2 regions of the Streptomyces sp. NPDC052721 genome follow, and region 1 is predicted to be linked to the other one. Evidence: riboswitches for the same ligand, from Rfam matches in the RefSeq annotation. Region 1 holds a riboswitch; the other holds the start of a gene.
The links. Region 1 has a riboswitch for S-adenosylmethionine ahead of thrC (threonine synthase). Riboswitches for the same ligand answer to the same signal wherever they lie in the genome.

Region 1 (4,510 bases):
TGCACGGTCGCGTCGATGTCGAGCATCCGCACCCGCTGCCCGCCGGTCTCCTCGGCCGGCAGCAGTCCGCCGTCCGCGCGCCGGACGGCCGCCCGGTCGCCGTCGCCGAGCGCGGCGCACACCCACACCGAGCCCGCGTCCGACCCGATGGCGGACAGTCCCGAGACCAGCCCGCCGCCGCCCCGTCGGGCGTGCAGCGAGCCGTCCTCGCCCACGTGATAGGAGACCGGGCCGCGGTTCGACGCGACCAGCACCTGAGCCTTTTCCGCAGCATCGAGCGTGGAAGCCATACGCCTCAACCTAGCCCGGCCCCGAACCGCTCAAACGTACGGCCCGCCCGGTGAGCCGACCGTATACGGCCCGTTCACGCCACCTTCCGTTCGGCGTACTCGGTGATCTCCACCATGGGCGGCCGCTCCTCGGTGTCCACCGAGTAGGTGCGCGGTTCGAACCCGTCCTCGCCCCGCTCGAACTGGGTCAGCGAGGGCCGGACCAGATGGCCGCGGGCCAGCCGGAGCTGGGCGGTGCGGTAGATCGCGGCGGCCATCCGGCCGAGCGCCTGCCCGTCCTGGTGCCGGTGCTTGCGCACGCCCACGTCGACCTGGGCCAGCGCGTCCAGGCCCACCAGGTGCAGCGCGTCCACCAGCATGCCCAGCTCCACGCCGTAGCCGACGGGGAACGGCAGCTGTTCCAGCAGCGTGCGGCGGGCCGCGTACTCGCCGCCCAGTGGCTGCACGAACCCGGCCAGCTGCGGCCAGTGCATGTTCAGCAGCGGGCGGGCCATGAGTTCGGTGACCCGGCCGCCCTGCCCGGCACCGCCGCCGAGCGGGCGGTCGTACATCGCTTTGACCAGGTCGACGTCCGGGTCGGTGAGCAGCGGGCCGACGATCCCGGAGACGAAGTCGGAGGAGAACTCCTTCAGGTCCGCGTCGATGAAGCAGACGATGTCCCCGCTGGTCACCAGCAGCGACCGCCACAGCACCTCGCCCTTGCCGGGGACGGCCGGGATGCGCGGCAGGACGGTGTCGCGGTGGACGACCCGGGCGCCCGCGCGCGCGGCGACCTGGGAGGTGCGGTCGGTGGAGCCGGAGTCGACGACCACGATCTCGTCGACGAGCGGGACCTGCTCCACGAGGTCGTGCCGGATGACCGCGACGATGTCGCCGACGGTCTCCTCCTCGTTGAGCGCGGGCAGGACGACGCTGATGGTCTGGCCCGTGCGCTGCTTGGCGGCGATGATCTGGTGCAGCGGGCGATCGGCCACGGACCAGGACCGGGTGGTCAGCCAGCGCTCGACTTCTTCCAGCACAGTCTGTGGCTCCTCACTCTTGTCTCGCGGTTCGGACGACTATCTCAACTGTCCCGGCCGTCGGTTACAGTCTTGAACAACGCCGGTGACCATCGCATGTCGGGGGTCATGTGCGTTCTACAACCGCATACCGCTCATCCAGAGGGGCAGAGGGACACGGCCCGATGAAGCCCCGGCAACCCCCCTGATCCGGACTCGTTCACGCGAGGCTCACGGCCAGGGAAGGTGCCAATTCCGTCTCACGGCGAGATGCGTCGTGAGGAAGATGAGGAGAAAGGGCCTCGCCTCCATGGCTGTGCAGACAGTTGTCACCACCAGCGAATCCACGGTCGACCTCGGCCCCGCCGCTGCCCTGAGCTGTCGCGAGTGCGGTCACCGGGTGCCGCTCGGCCCGGTCTTCGCCTGCGAGGAGTGCTTCGGCCCGCTGGAGATCGCCTACGACTTCTCCGCCTACGACACCGAGGACCTGCGCCGCCGCATCGAGGCGGGCCCCGCGAACATCTGGCGTTACGCGCCCCTGCTGCCGGTCCCGGCGGACGTCGCCGACAAGCCGAACCTCAACCCCGGCTGGACCAAGCTCGTCAAGGCCGGCAACCTGGCCCGCGAACTGGGCGTGACCGGCGGTCTGTACGTGAAGGACGACTCCGGCAACCCGACCCACTCCTTCAAGGACCGGGTCGTGGCCCAGGCCCTGGAGGCCGCCCGCGCCTTCGGCTTCACCACCCTGTCCTGCTCCTCCACCGGCAACCTGGCCGGCGCCGTCGGCGCCGCCGCCGCCCGCGCCGGCTTCCGCTCCTGCGTGTTCATCCCGCACGACCTGGAGCAGGGCAAGGTCGTCATGGCCGCGGTGTACGGCGGTGAACTCGTCGGCATCGAGGGCAACTACGACGACGTGAACCGCTTCTGCTCCGAGCTGATCGGCGACCCGGCCGGCGAGGGCTGGGGCTTCGTCAACGTCAATCTGCGGCCGTACTACGCCGAGGGCTCCAAGACCCTGGCGTACGAGATCTGCGAGCAGCTCGGCTGGCGGCTCCCGGACCAGATCGTCGTGCCGATCGCCTCCGGGTCCCAGCTCACGAAGATCGACAAGGGGCTCCAGGAGCTGATCAAGCTGGGGCTGGTCGAGGACAAGCCGTACAAGATCTTCGGCGCCCAGGCCGAGGGCTGCTCCCCGGTCTCCACCGCCTTCAAGGCCGGCCACGACGTCGTACGGCCCCAGAAGCCGAACACCATCGCCAAGTCCCTGGCCATCGGCAACCCGGCCGACGGGCCGTACGTCCTGGACATCGCGCGCCGCACCGGCGGTGCCGTGGAGGACGTGACGGACGAGGAGGTCGTGGACGCGATCAAGCTGCTCGCGCGGACGGAGGGCATTTTCGCGGAGACGGCGGGCGGCGTGACCGTCGGCGTCACCCGCAAGCTGCTGAAGGCGGGCGTGCTGGACCCGGCGAAGACCACGGTCGTCCTCAACACCGGCGACGGCCTGAAGACCCTGGACGCGGTGGCCGGGACCGGCCTCACCGCCACCATCCGCCCGTCCCTGGACTCCTTCCGAGAGGCCGGCCTCGCATGACGGGCGCTGCGCCGGGAGGCCGGACACGACGCGCGGGCCGGCGAGGGCCGCTCGCGCCCACGCGGCGGCAGCCGCACCCGCAGCACGGCCCCGAGCCCCTGGGGCGCCGCCCCGCCCCACCCGTGAACCCGACCGGAGGTCTCACCGCATGAGCGTGACCGTTCGCATCCCCACCATCCTGCGCACCTACACCGGCGGGCAGGCCGAGGTCGCCGCCGAGGGCGCCACGCTCGGCGAGGTCATCGCCGACCTGGAGAAGAACCACACGGGCATCGCCGCGCGCGTGCTGGACGACCAGGGCAAGCTGCGCCGGTTCGTCAACGTGTACGTCAACGACGACGACGTCCGCTTCGAGCAGGGGCTGGACACGGCGACCCCCGACGGGGCCGGCGTCTCGATCATCCCGGCGGTCGCCGGCGGCTGAGCCGCGGATCCGCGCGCTCATTACCGTGGGTAACGTCGGTTACCGACTGTTTTCCGATTGCCCCCTCCGTGAGAGAAGCGGAGGGGGCAATTCTGTGTGATTGAGCGCGGTAGAGTTGGGGAACACGGCCGCGGCCTCCGGGTCGCGGGCCCTGGATTTCATGCCGCCCGCCCGACAAGAAGTAGCCAAAGTGTGCGGGTTGTCTGTGGCTTTTGTGGCTTTTATGGGGCCCGACTTGCCCTGAAGTCGGGTGAATTCTCACCAGATTCCGGACCGCTCGCGTCCAGAATTCTCGTCCGATTGACCTGTTGCAGACGGCAGTTGGACAGATACATTCAGCCGCGGTCGACGCGTTCCGGCGCACGCCCCCGACCAGTTGGGGGGTGAGGTCTGACCCGGGTCCGCGAAGTGTGGATCTGTGCAAGGGCCAGTAATAGGGGAGTTAGGCATGGCTCAGGGCACCGTCAAGTGGTTCAACGCGGAGAAGGGGTACGGCTTCATCGCGGTCGACGGTGGTGCGGACGTCTTCGTCCACTACAGCGCGATTCAGATGGACGGCTACCGCACCCTGGAAGAGGGCCAGCGGGTCGAGTTCGAGATCTCGCAGGGCCAGAAGGGTCCGCAGGCCGACATGGTTCGCGTCACCGCCTGAACGTTTCTTGTCCGAAGGGCCCGCACCTCGCAGAGGGTGCGGGCCCTTCGCCGTGCCCCGGTTCCGCTGTTCGCGTGCGGCTGACGGGGGCCTCCTCCCGCCCAGGCGCTTGCACTCGACCATGCCGAGTGCTAATCATTGGCGTTAGCACTCTGAAGGTGAGAGTGACAGCGAAGGACCGGGTCGGTGAGGCCCGCGGGCCGGGTGGGGCAAGGAACCACGAGGCCGGCGAGCCGTCCGTCGCGGGCGCGGGCGCGGTCCGAAGGAATCACCCCCAGTCCTGGAGGGACCACTTCACATGGCCAAGATCATCGCGTTCGACGAGGAGGCGCGGCGCGGCCTCGAGCGCGGCATGAACCAGCTCGCGGACGCCGTGAAGGTGACGCTCGGCCCCAAGGGCCGCAACGTCGTCCTCGAGAAGAAGTGGGGCGCCCCCACGATCACCAACGATGGTGTCTCCATCGCCAAGGAGATCGAGCTCGAGGACCCGTACGAGAAGATCGGCGCCGAGCTGGTCAAGGAAGTCGCCAAGAAGACGGACGACGTCGCCGG
Region 2 (4,510 bases), on a different contig from region 1:
CACCTCGCCGGGCGGGCCCTGTTCGACGATCCGGCCGCCGTCGATGAAGACGACCCGGTCGGCGACCTCGCGGGCGAAGCCGATCTCGTGGGTGACGATGACGAGGGTGGTGCCGCTGGTCGCCAGGTCCTTGATGACGGCCAGCACCTCGCCGACGAGTTCGGGGTCGAGCGCCGAGGTCGGCTCGTCGAAGAGGATGATGCCGGGCCGCAGGGCGAGGGCGCGGGCGATGGCGACGCGCTGCTGCTGTCCGCCGGACAACTGCCGCGGGTAGGCGCCGGTCTTGTCGCCGAGACCGACGCGGTCGAGGAGTTCCCAGGCGAGTTCCTGCGCCGCCGCCCTGCTCAGCCTGCCGGTGGCGGCGGGGGCCGTGGCGACGTTCTCCAGGACGGTCAGGTGCGGGAAGAGGTTGAAGTTCTGGAAGACGAAGCCGATCCGGCTGCGCTGGGCGAGGATGGCGCGCTCGCTGAGTTCCTTGAGCCGGTCCCCGTGCCGCTTCACCCCGATCAGCTCGCCGCCCACGCTGACGTGGCCGATCTCGGGCTTCTCCAGGTGGTTGATCACCCTGAGCAGCGTGGACTTGCCGGAGCCGGACGGCCCGAGGATCACCGTGACCTCCCCGGGGCGCACGGTCAGGTCGATGCCGTCGAGGACGCGGTGGGAGCCGTACCACTTGTGGACGCCGTGCACTTCGAGCGCGGCGGGGGCGGTCTTCGGAAGGGTGTGCGCGGTGGTCATACGGCGGCCTCCCGGCTCAGCCGGGCCCGCAGGCCGGCGAGGCCGGCCCGGGCCTTCTGCAGGGGGGTCGGCGGCAGGGTGCGGGTGGCGCCCCGGGCGTGGTACCGCTCGACGTGGAACTGGACGACGGACACGGCGCTGGTGAGGATCAGGTACCAGACGGTGGCGACCATCAGCAGCGGCACGACGTCACCGGGGTAGGTGCTGCCCATCGACTGCACCGTGCCGAACAGGTCGAGGAGCGACACGTAGAAGACCAGGGAGGTGCTCTTGATGAGGCCGATGAGCTGGTTGACGTAGTTCGGGGTGATGGACCTGAGGGCCTGCGGGAAGACGATCCTGCGGAACTGGTAGCCCTTGGGCAGGCCGAGCGCGGCGGCGGCCTCGTGCTGTCCCTGGTCGACGGAGAGGATGCCGCCGCGGACCACCTCGGCCGCGTACGCCGCCTCGTTGAGGCTGAGGCCGATGACGGCGATCGTCATGTCGGTGGCCAGCCGGGACTCGTCGAAGGTGACGAAGGCGGGTCCGAAGGGCACGCCGAGGCTCAACGTCTTGTACAGGGCGCTGAAGTTGTACAGGAAGATCAGTACGACGATGAGCGGTACGGAGCGGAACAGCCAGGTGTAGGTCCAGCTGACGGCCCGCAGCACCGGGCTTCCGGAGAGCCGGGCGAGGGCCAGCAGGATGCCGCCGAGGAGCCCCAGGACAGCGCTGAGCGCGGTGACTTCGAGGGTGACGAGGAGGCCGTCGAGAACGGTGGGGCGCAGGAACCAGTAACGGAAGCGGTCCCACTGGTAGAAGGGGTTCGTGACCAGTCCGTGCAGGATCTGCGCGACGAGCACGAGGACGGCGGCGGTGACGATCCACCGGCCGGGGCGGCGCAGCGGCTGAACTCGCTGGGCTGGCAGTGGGTTTGACGGTGTGTCGACGGCGGCGGGCGCCTCGGCCAGGGAGACGGCGGCGCCTGGGGGTTCACTCATGGTGGGCTCCGGCGGAGTCGGTCACCCCGGGGCCGCGCGGAAGCGAGGTGGGCCACGACGGCACTGCGGCACGAGGCGGCGCACGGACAGGCGCGGAACCGGGGGCTGGGCGGACAACGGCACACCGGACAAGCGGTGTGCGGCGGGAACGCGGGGGCTGGGAGGAGACGTCAGCCCTGACAGCGGGCAGAGCCCGGTGCGGTACACAGTGCGCTGTTCACGCGGAGCAGATCGACGGCGCGGTCGGCGACGAGGAGACCGGCGTACGACGGTACGCAGCCCTGGGGGCGGCTCGCGGCCGTCCTGGGAGCTGCGTACATGGCGTCACCTGTCACTGTTCCGGCCCCGTGGGGCCTCGCGCTTACCGAAAACGTCATCCGGTCCGGTCGTCACCTGGGGCACCCCACCGCGATGCGAGGGTTGCCGGTCAGCGAGCCAGGGCTTGGCGCTGACGCTCATGACCGTTCTGAGCCGTAAGTAAGGCAGTTGCCCGTTCGGATGTCAACGGCCGTCCGCCCAGTGGACATCGGCGAACCTCTCTCACCTGCGCGAAGTGTCCGGGGTCTCGGCGGCGTGGCCTGCCCAGTCCAGGATCTGGACAGCGGCTCCGGCGGCCTCAAGGCCTTGGCAGCGGCCGTGGTGGCGGCGGGCGATGCCGTCGAGGTCGAGGTGGCGGCCGAAGGCTGGGTGGGCGGCCAGGCGGCGGGCGTAGGCCCACAGGGCGCGGTGGCCGGCGATGCGGTGCACGGCGGAGGCGTCCAGGTGGCAGCGGTGGACGGTGTCGAGCTGCACCAGGGTGACCCACAGTTCGATGTCGGCCGCGGTGAGCCGGTCGTCGGCCAGGTACTCCTCGCCGTTCAGCCGCCGCTCCAGCCGGCCGAGGGTGTCCAGCAGCACGTCGAGGGCGGCGGCCCGTTCGGCGGGGGCGGCACCGGCGCGTCCGGCGCGCTGCGCGGCCTCCTCGATGCCCTCGGCGCACATCCGCTCGACGGCCTCGATCACGGACTCCAGGCCGGAGGGGTACAGGCGGGCGTGGCCGCCCGGCCGGAACCGGTCCAGGTCGCGCAGGATGTCGGGGGTGTGGGTGCTGACGATGCGTCCGGACCAGTCGTCGCTGAGCACGGGCGCGAGCGCCGGGCCGGTGTAGTGGTGGGCGCTCGCCTCGTAGAGCGGGCGCAGCGCCGCGTGGCCGCCGCCGGGACAGTCCGGGACGGCGGGCAGGAGGGTGACGGGACAGCGGGCATCCAGGCCGAGCAGGCTGTGGCCGACGGCGAGGCGCAGCCCGTCGGGGCAGGCGGTCGACAGATGGAGCCGGTAGCGGTGCGGCACGGCGTAGTGGCCGCTGCGCTCGTCCCCGCCGATCCGGCCCCGGAAGACGGGAGCGGTACCGCGGGTGGACGGGATGGCGGCGAGCGGAGTGATGGACATGCGTCTCCCCGGGTGGTGGGTGTGCGGAGGGGCGTGCCGGCGCGGGCGTGACCGGTCGGTGGGGGCGAGGGGACGGCCCGGCTCAGCGGTGGCGGCTGATCGCGCTGCAGACGCGCTGCAGGTCGATGTGGCGACGGGAGGTGAGCAGGGGTGCGCGCAACGGCGTCCGGCCGGTTCGGCCGGTGCCCGTTTCGCGGCGCGCCATGATTCCCTACCTGTTCACTAGGATTCCCTCCCTGGAGTGTCGATCGGGCTCCGTACGACGTCAAGGGGGCGTCCACGCCTGGGGATCGGAGGCCGGCGCCGGGGACTCCTCAGGGAGAGAAACATGTGACATAGTACTGGCGTGGCGAAGCGACTGACCTGCGATGTCGTGGTCGTCGGGGCCGGAATGACGGGCGCGGCCTGTGCTCTGTACGCCGCGCGCGCCGGACTCGACGTGCGGCTGGTGGACCGGGGCCCGGTGGCCGGCGGCACCACCGGCGCCGGCGAGGGCAACCTGCTCGTCTCCGACAAGGAGCCGGGCCCGGAACTCGAACTCGCGCTGCTGTCGGCCCGGTTGTGGGCCGGGCTGGCGCGGGAGCTGGGCACCGCGATCGAGTACGAGGCCAAGGGCGGCCTCGTGGTCGCCCCGACGCCCGGCACCCTGGCCGCGCTGCGCGACTTCGCCGCGGACCAGCGGAGGGCCGGCGTCACCGCCGTACCGGTCGACGCGGAGCAACTGGCCGAGCTGGAACCGCACATGGCACCCGGCATGGCCGGTGCGGTGCACTACCCGCAGGACGCCCAGGTCATGCCCGCGCTGGCCGCCGCACACCTGGTCCGCGCCTCCGGAGCCGCCGTGCACACCGGCCGTACGGTGACCGGGGTGCTGCGCACGGCGCGGGGAGCGGTGTACGGCGTCCGCACCGACCGGGGCGACATCCACGCACCGGCGGTGGTGAACGCGGCCGGCACCTGGGGCGGCGATCTCGCCTCGCTCGCCGGCGTCCGGCTGCCGGTGCTCCCCCGGCGCGGATTCGTGCTGGTCACCGAGCCGCTGCCGCGCCTGGTCCGGCACAAGGTGTACGCCGCGGACTACGTGGCCGACGTGGCCAGCGACTCGGCCGCCCTGCGCAGCTCACCGGTCGTGGAGGGCACGGCCGCCGGTCCGGTGCTGATCGGCGCCACCCGGGAACGGGTCGGCTTCGACCGGTCGTTGTCGCTGATCGCGATGCGGGCGCTCGCCGTCGGGGCGATCGGGTTGTTCCCCTTCCTGGAGCGGGTCCGCGCGCTGCGCACGTACGCGGGTTTCCGGCCGTACCTGCCGGACCATCTGCCGGCGATCGGGCCCGATCCGCGGGTGCCCGGTCTGTTCCACGCCT

Region 2: linked by a shared signal. The riboswitch ahead of AB0L21_RS33610 (amino acid ABC transporter permease) and the one ahead of thrC (threonine synthase) in region 1 are both predicted to bind S-adenosylmethionine.

Annotation. Positions count from the first base shown of each region.
Region 1 covers NZ_JBFATL010000014.1:48,381-52,890, reverse strand. The annotation lists gene AB0L21_RS16075 (trehalose-6-phosphate synthase) at 1-290, opposite strand, end outside; gene AB0L21_RS16070 (glucosyl-3-phosphoglycerate synthase) at 365-1,309, opposite strand; SAM riboswitch class I at 1,441-1,581, shown strand; gene thrC (threonine synthase) at 1,599-2,882, shown strand; gene AB0L21_RS16060 (ubiquitin-like small modifier protein 1) at 3,031-3,306, shown strand; gene AB0L21_RS16055 (cold-shock protein) at 3,755-3,958, shown strand; gene groL (chaperonin GroEL) at 4,257-4,510, shown strand, end outside.
Region 2 covers NZ_JBFATL010000049.1:20,747-25,256, reverse strand. The annotation lists gene AB0L21_RS33615 (amino acid ABC transporter ATP-binding protein) at 1-738, opposite strand, end outside; gene AB0L21_RS33610 (amino acid ABC transporter permease) at 735-1,718, opposite strand; SAM riboswitch class IV at 2,071-2,181, opposite strand; gene AB0L21_RS33605 (glutathione S-transferase C-terminal domain-containing protein) at 2,259-3,146, opposite strand; gene AB0L21_RS33600 (putative leader peptide) at 3,229-3,351, opposite strand; gene AB0L21_RS33595 (FAD-binding oxidoreductase) at 3,493-4,510, shown strand, end outside.